DNA from 3 places in the Paenarthrobacter sp. AB444 genome. Region 3 is predicted to be linked to each of the others. Evidence: riboswitches for the same ligand, from Rfam matches in the RefSeq annotation. Region 3 holds a riboswitch; each other region holds the start of a gene.
The links. A riboswitch is a leader RNA that binds a small molecule or an ion and turns the genes downstream of it on or off. The one in region 3 is predicted to bind cyclic di-AMP.
Positions count from the first base shown of each region.

Region 1: it holds a riboswitch for cyclic di-AMP, as region 3 does, so the genes downstream of both, PQ627_RS17220 (M23 family metallopeptidase) here and PQ627_RS12940 (hypothetical protein) in region 3, are expected to answer to the same signal.
Region 2: it holds a riboswitch for cyclic di-AMP, as region 3 does, so the genes downstream of both, PQ627_RS14320 (hypothetical protein) here and PQ627_RS12940 (hypothetical protein) in region 3, are expected to answer to the same signal.

Region 1 covers NZ_JAQZBY010000015.1:103,265-105,521, forward strand. The annotation lists gene PQ627_RS17215 (metal-dependent transcriptional regulator) at 1-496, shown strand, start outside; cyclic di-AMP (ydaO/yuaA leader) riboswitch at 718-931, shown strand; gene PQ627_RS17220 (M23 family metallopeptidase) at 936-1,772, shown strand; cyclic di-AMP (ydaO/yuaA leader) riboswitch at 1,918-2,079, shown strand; gene PQ627_RS17225 (C40 family peptidase) at 2,084-2,257, shown strand, end outside.
Region 2 covers NZ_JAQZBY010000011.1:73,173-75,429, reverse strand. The annotation lists gene PQ627_RS14325 (ATP-dependent DNA ligase) at 1-1,023, opposite strand, end outside; cyclic di-AMP (ydaO/yuaA leader) riboswitch at 1,230-1,380, shown strand; gene PQ627_RS14320 (hypothetical protein) at 1,396-2,257, shown strand, end outside.
Region 3 covers NZ_JAQZBY010000009.1:180,909-183,165, reverse strand. The annotation lists gene PQ627_RS12945 (sensor histidine kinase) at 1-1,190, shown strand, start outside; cyclic di-AMP (ydaO/yuaA leader) riboswitch at 1,323-1,481, shown strand; gene PQ627_RS12940 (hypothetical protein) at 1,487-2,257, shown strand, end outside.

The DNA.
Region 1 (2,257 bases), on a different contig from region 3:
TGGCCGTAAACGCGCCACCGAAGTCATGCGCAAGCACCGCTTGGCCGAGCGTCTCCTGGCCGATGTCATCGGTCTCGACTGGGCCTACGTGCACGATGAAGCGTGCCGCTGGGAGCACGTGATGAGCGAACGCGTCGAACGCCGCCTCTACGAACTCCTTGAACACCCCACCGAGTCTCCTTACGGCAATCCGATTCCCGGACTGGAAGCGCTGGGTGGCCTGACCGGCCAGCAGTTCCCCAGGATCGACGTCAACCTCCTCCAGGCCATGGACGGGTACGCTTCGGATTCACGCGTGGTCATCACGAGGCTGGCCGAGCCCATCCAGGTTGAGCCCGAACTCCTGACCCAGTTGGACGAGGGCGGGATCCGTCCCGGAGCGCCGGTGTCCCTTGAGCGGGTTGGCGAATACATCTCGGTCCGTGTGCCCGGCATCGAAGGCGCCTTGGAGCTTCCGCCGGAAGTTGCCGCGCACGTCTTCGTCTCCCTCAACTGACCAGCCGCCTCCCGGCGTCGAAAATTCACGTGTCAAACCTCACTTTTGCGCTGCCTGCGCGCGTGTGACCTGCACTTTTTTGGAAAGAGTGATAAGGGGCCGCCGCCGCAGGCGCGTTTTCTGTTGATAACGAATTTATTACCGAGGGTCTTAATCCCCTATAGTTATCTACTAGCGCTGATACCAAAGCGTTACCTGATCCGGAGCCGAGCTCTGCCAGCGGATTGGGTGAACCACCACCACTGGCAGAGGCGGGGGAACCACAAGCGGCTGTCTAAAGAAGCAGCCTTGGGGTGAAGTCCGCAGCAGAAGTGCCCACTTACGCAAGTCTCCCTTGGGATACCTGTGTGCCGTGAGTGCTTTGTGCGGACCGGGTCTTTGAACTCTCTGACCCGAATCCGACAGCTAACTTCGCAGGCTTTTGAGAGAGGAACAGAGTTTGACATCGCAGAACGTCAGGGGCCGCCGCCGCGCGTCCGGCCCCGCTACTGAGCTGCGGCCAGCCCGCGTTGTATCGGAGATCCGGCCGCGCGACACCGAACGTCAGGTGCGCCGCCGTAAGAGCCCGATGCGCCAGGTTGCCGACTTCGCCGCAGCAAGTGGCGTCGGGCAGAAGGCCGGAGTTGCGCTTGCCGCCACCGGCCTTGTCCTGACTGTCGGGCTGCCGGCTACCAGCCCCGTCATGGCCACCTCGGAATCGGGCCAGACCGAATCCGCCCTCGCCGTTGGCGGCCCCGTAGGAAGCCAGCCCGAGGTTTCCGCGGCAGCATCGGCCAAAATCGACTTCAGCCGTGCAGCTGTTGCCACCGCCGCCGACCCCGATGGAAAGCTGAAGCAACTGCTCAGTGCCCAGTCCGCCGGCAGCATCCAGCGGTCTTCTTCCCTGGGAACCCTGGGCAGCCCCCTTGACTCCCTGGTCACGGCATCGCCCTTCGGTTACCGCGTCAGCCCCCTGACCGGTGGAACCGGAGACTTCCACCGCGGGCAGGACTTCGTGGCCCAGTGCGGTACGGCCGTCCATGCTGCAGCGGCAGGCAAAGTGACCTTCGCCGGATGGCACGAGTACGGCGGAGGCAACCGCGTTGTGGTTGACCACGGCAATGGCCTGGAGACCACGTACAACCACCTGTCCTCGTTCAACGTCCAGGTGGGCCAGACGGTCAACCGTGGCGACACCGTCGCCCTGAGCGGCACCACTGGCGCCTCCACCGGCTGCCACCTCCACTTCGAGGTCCAGGTCAACGGCGAAGTCGTCGACCCCATGGGCTGGCTCTAAGCCATTTGATGGTCTTCTCTCGCATTGATGACACGTCTCGTGACCTGAATGTGACATTCGCTTTCAATTGTTATAACCTTCAGAGCGCATCGGCTTTTTAGGGGGCCGATGCACTTGAGTGGATTGCCTAGCTCTGCCACCACTCGAGGTCCGTTCGCAAAAATCGTCTGGCAGGGGCGGGGGAACCACTTTTGGTCTTCGAATGAAGGCCTTGGGGTTAAGTCGCAAAGCTTCCCAGGAAGCAAAGCGGCCGGATGACTCCCATCCGAATCCGACAGCTCACCTCGCAGGCATTGGGAGAGGCTACCTACGTGTCATCACGCACTACCCCTGCGCGCCATCGCGCTGAAACGGTTCGTTCGAACCCGTTGAACACTCTTTCGAAGGCTGTTTCATCCAACGCCGGTACCGTGGGTCGCCAGGCCGCAGTGCTGGCAGCAGCCTCAGGCCTCGTCCTTACTGTCGGACTGCCGGCCAATGCCGCT
Region 2 (2,257 bases), on a different contig from region 3:
CACAGGCTCCTCAAGCTGCGAATACGTGCAGCTTTCGGGGGTCCGGTCCGGCCGCCACCGACGGAACTGCGTCGTGTGGCGGAACCGGTCGCCCTCCATGTAGTCGTACGCCACCTCGATGACCAGCTCAGGGCGGAGGGGAACAAAGGAGAAGTCCTTGCCTGCGCTCCACCGGCTCTGGGCGCCGGGCATCCTGGATCCACCGGCCTCCTGGTTGGCCCACTCACCCCAAGGGTGGTCGGCAAAATCCACTTGATACGGCTCGAGTTCAGCCACCAAGGCCTCCCGCTTTGCCATGGGGAATGATGCCACGACGCCAACGTGATGAAGCCGGCCCGAGTCGTCGTAAAGCCCCAGGAGCATCGAGCCCACAACTTTCGCGGTCTTGTGCCACCGGAAGCCGGCCACGACACAGTCGGCTGTCCGCTCATGCTTGGTCTTGAACATCACCCGCTTGTTCGGCTGGTAGGTGCCGTCGAGCGGCTTGGACAGCACGCCGTCGAGCCCTGCTCCCTCAAGCTGCACGAACCATTCCTTGGCCCGCTCCAGGTCAGTCACCGCGGGCGTGACGTACACCGGCGGCTCAGCGTTGGCGAGGACTTTCTCCAAGGCCGCGCGCCGCTCGGCGAAGGGCTTTCCCGTGAGATCCTCCTCGCCCAGGGCAAGAAGGTCGAACGCCACCAACGACGCCGGCGTCTTCTCCGCAAGCATCCGCACCCGGCTGTCCGCGGGATGGATCCGCTGCTGCAACACCTCGAACTCCAGCCTGTTGCCCTGGATCAGGATGATCTCGCCATCCACCACGCATTTGTCCGGAAGGTTCTTCTTTAGGGCTTCAACGAGCTCCGGGAAGTAGCGCGTCATGGGCTTTTCGTTGCGGCTGCCCAGGATGATCTCGTCCCCGTCCTTGAAGACGATCGTCCGGAACCCATCCCACTTGGGCTCGTAATGCCCAACGTCGGGGATGTTCGGGACAGACTTGGCGAGCATGGGCGAAACGGGCGGCATCACAGGCAGGTCCATAGCTCATGTCTACCGGCCAGTAGGCGCCCAAGGCTAGTGCCTTCCGGACTTTGGCGCCCCGAAGCCTAAGCGGTAGAACCCTCTCGAAGCGGGCGGACGTACCGCCCGTTACATTAATGTGACTTTACTTTCCGGCTACTGTACGGTCGTAGGGCGACCCGAATCTCCGCTGGGCCGCTTCTGGATTGACGCCGGGCTCTGCCGCAATCCAGGATCCGCCAGACCCGCGGCAGAGACGGGGGACCCACAGTTCTCCGGGCTTGTTTTCTCCACAAGCCCTTGGGGTGAAGCCGCAACCAGCGGCCGGACGGCCTCGTCCGAACCCGACAGCTAACCTCGCAGGCGTTGAGAGGCACAACCATGTCCCCAACCATGGATAACACGCGCCGCGCGCAACTCGAACGCGAGCGCACCAAGCCAACCGGACGCCGTCGGGCCCAACCCAGCGGACAGGTCACCGGTACAGAAAGTACGACGCCGGAACCCGCCACCGCGGCGATTCCCACCACTGCGTCGCCCACGGTAGAGGCGCCCGCCGCAGCCGCTCCCACCACGCGCGCCGCCGCGCGTGCCGCTGAGCGGGAACGGGCAGCCCGCGCCGTGATTGAGCCGGCAGAAACCCCGGCAGCGAAATCCGTGCTCCCGGAACCGGCGACCGCGGCCATCCCGGTTGTCGAGGCCGCCCGGGCCGCAGCCCCCGCTTCAACCACGCCGGGCCCTCCAACGTCCGCGATCCCCATCGTCCGGCAAGAAGACGTGGCCCAGCCCGCGGATACAGTTCAGTCCGTGCGCCCGAAGCAGGATGCACCGGTCAAGCAGGATGTTCCAGAACCGGCCACCGCGGCCATACCCGTGGTCGCCGCAGCTGCACCCAAGACGCCAGCTCCTCTTAACGCTGCGGGCCTCGCCGCGACCTCGACATTCGGCCGCGAACCCCAAGCCGTCCTGCGGAAAGCCGCGTCCGTGAAGCACATGAGCCAGCGCATGGCAGTTGTTGCCGGCGCGCTGGGACTCGCCCTGACCGCAGGATCCGTGGGCCAGGCCTTGCATCTTCCCTTCTTCGGGCAGGAAGCACCCACAAGCCAAGCCGGCGGCAGCAACGCAGACCGCCAATCGGGCTCCGCCGCACCGGCACCACGGACGTCCTACACCACGGCTTCGTCCCCGTCGTCATCGGGTTCAGCCTCGTCCGAAGCCGGCCAGCCGGCAACGGTCCCGGAGGCACCTGCGGCCG
Region 3 (2,257 bases):
TCGATGGATCAACGGTGCGCAGCTCCGGGCTGATCGACGCCGGGGGCAACCGCGTTTCCTTGTCTTCCGCCGACGAGCAGGTCCTCCTGGCGCTGCCGACGGGGGACCGTCCCGTGGACCGCTCACTGTCCAACGGCGACTACCGGCTCATGGCCGTCAAAACCAATTACGGCGACGTGATCGTCACGGGCCTGCCACTGGCGGACAAGCAGACTGCGGAGGCTTCGCTGGTCTGGACCATGGTGCTGGTGTCACTTGGCGGCCTGGTGGTGATCGGCCTGGTGGGAACTGTGATCATCCGTCGCACCATGCGGCCCCTGGAGCAGCTCTCCGAGGTCGCCACCAAGGTTTCGCGACTGCCTCTCGACGCCGGCGAGGTGGCACTTGCGGTGCGTGTACCGCCGTCGGCCTCCCATCCCGGGACTGAAGTTGGCAGCGTAGGCCACGCCCTGAACCAGATGCTGAACAACGTCGCGAGGGCGCTGGAGGCCCGCCAGGAAAGCGAGACAAAAGTGCGGCAATTCGTGGCCGATGCCTCGCACGAACTGCGGACGCCGCTGACGGCCATCCGTGGCTACACCGAGCTGCTGCGGATGACCGAGAACTTCACCGACGACGGCAGGAAGTCCTTGGCCCGGGTCCAGAGCCAGTCCGAACGCATGACGACGCTGGTGGAGGACCTGCTGTTGCTGGCAAGGTTGGACGAAGGCCAACCGGTGAAGGTCACGGACGTGGACCTGACGCAGTTGGTGATCGAGACCGTAAGCGACGAGAAAGTCATGGCCCCGGACCACATCTGGCAGCTGACCTTGCCGGACGAACCGATCACGGTGCGTGGCGATGCCACGCAGCTGCATCAGGTATTGGCCAATCTGCTCTCCAACGCCCGCAAACACACCGATCCCGGAACAACGGTGGTCACCGGCGTGATGCTCTCGGCAGACGGCAGCGCAGTGGTTACCGTAACGGACAACGGGCCGGGCATTCCCGGAGATTTCCAGGGCAGGATTTTCTCCCGGTTCGCCCGCGCCGACGCCGCAAGATCGGGGTCGGAAGGGACCTCCGGCCTGGGCCTGTCAATCGTCGAGTCCATCGTCGAAGCCCACGGCGGAAGCGTGGAGGTGACGTCCAAACCCGGGCGGACGGAGTTCGCCGTCCGGCTGCCGGTCGCCATCAGCAACCGCACATAACGAAACCGGCAAGGCGACTCACCGGCGTCGTGATCTCTGTTACCTAAATGTGACTTCTGCGGAATCCTCCTGTACCGTCGAAAGGGTGGGTCGCTCAAAAGGGCCCGCATCCGGGATGCGCCGAGCTCTGCCACTTCCCGGAGTCCGTTCTTACTCCGAGGCAGAGACGGGGGACCCAGAGTCTCCGGGCCCAGGCATTTGCCGGCCCTTGGGGTGAAGCCGCAGCGTGACGCGCGGCCGGATGACCTCATCCGAACCCGACAGCTAACTCCGCAGGCGCTGAGAGGTAATCACACATGTCTGAACTTAACGATCAGACGCGCCCTTCCGCGCGTCACCGCGACCAGAACGACTCCCCGTTGAAGAAGTCGCAGACCGTCCTCAAAAAGGCCGCCCGTGAGGGCAAGTCCGGCAACCGCATGCCCGTAGTGGCCGGCGTTATTGCCGCCGCACTGGGTGTTGCATCCCTGGGAACAGCCGCCAACGCCGCGCTTAGCCTTCCCGAGGCAAGCCGCGTTGCCGAGACCCGGACCGCCGCCGAGGCCAGCAACGCCAAGGCCGCTGAAGAAGCCGCCGCAGCCAAGAAGGCCGCTGACGAAAAGGCTGCTGCCGCCAAGGCCGCCGCTGACAAAGCAGCAGCTGACAAGGCTGCAGCCGACAAAGCAGCAGCTGACAAGGCAGCTGCCGACCAGGCCGCCGCTGCACAGGCAGCAGCTGAGAAGGCCGCTGCCGACCAGGCCGCAGCAGAGAAGGCTGCCGCTGACGCAGCCGCCAAGCAGGCAGCCGACGCCGCTGCTGCCGCCGCCGCAGAAGCCGCAGCCGCCGCTGCAGCCCCCAAGGCTGTTGACGACCCCGCTGCTGCCAAGGCCTATGCTGCCAGCATTCTGGGCAGCTACGGCTGGAGCGCCTCTGAGATGACGGCACTGAACACGCTGTGGGAGAAGGAATCAGGTTGGCGGACCACTGCCACCAACGCTTCCAGCGGTGCCTACGGTATTGTCCAGTCGCTTCCGGCCGGCAAGATGGCTTCTGCCGGTGCGGATTGGCAGACCAACTACCAGACCCAG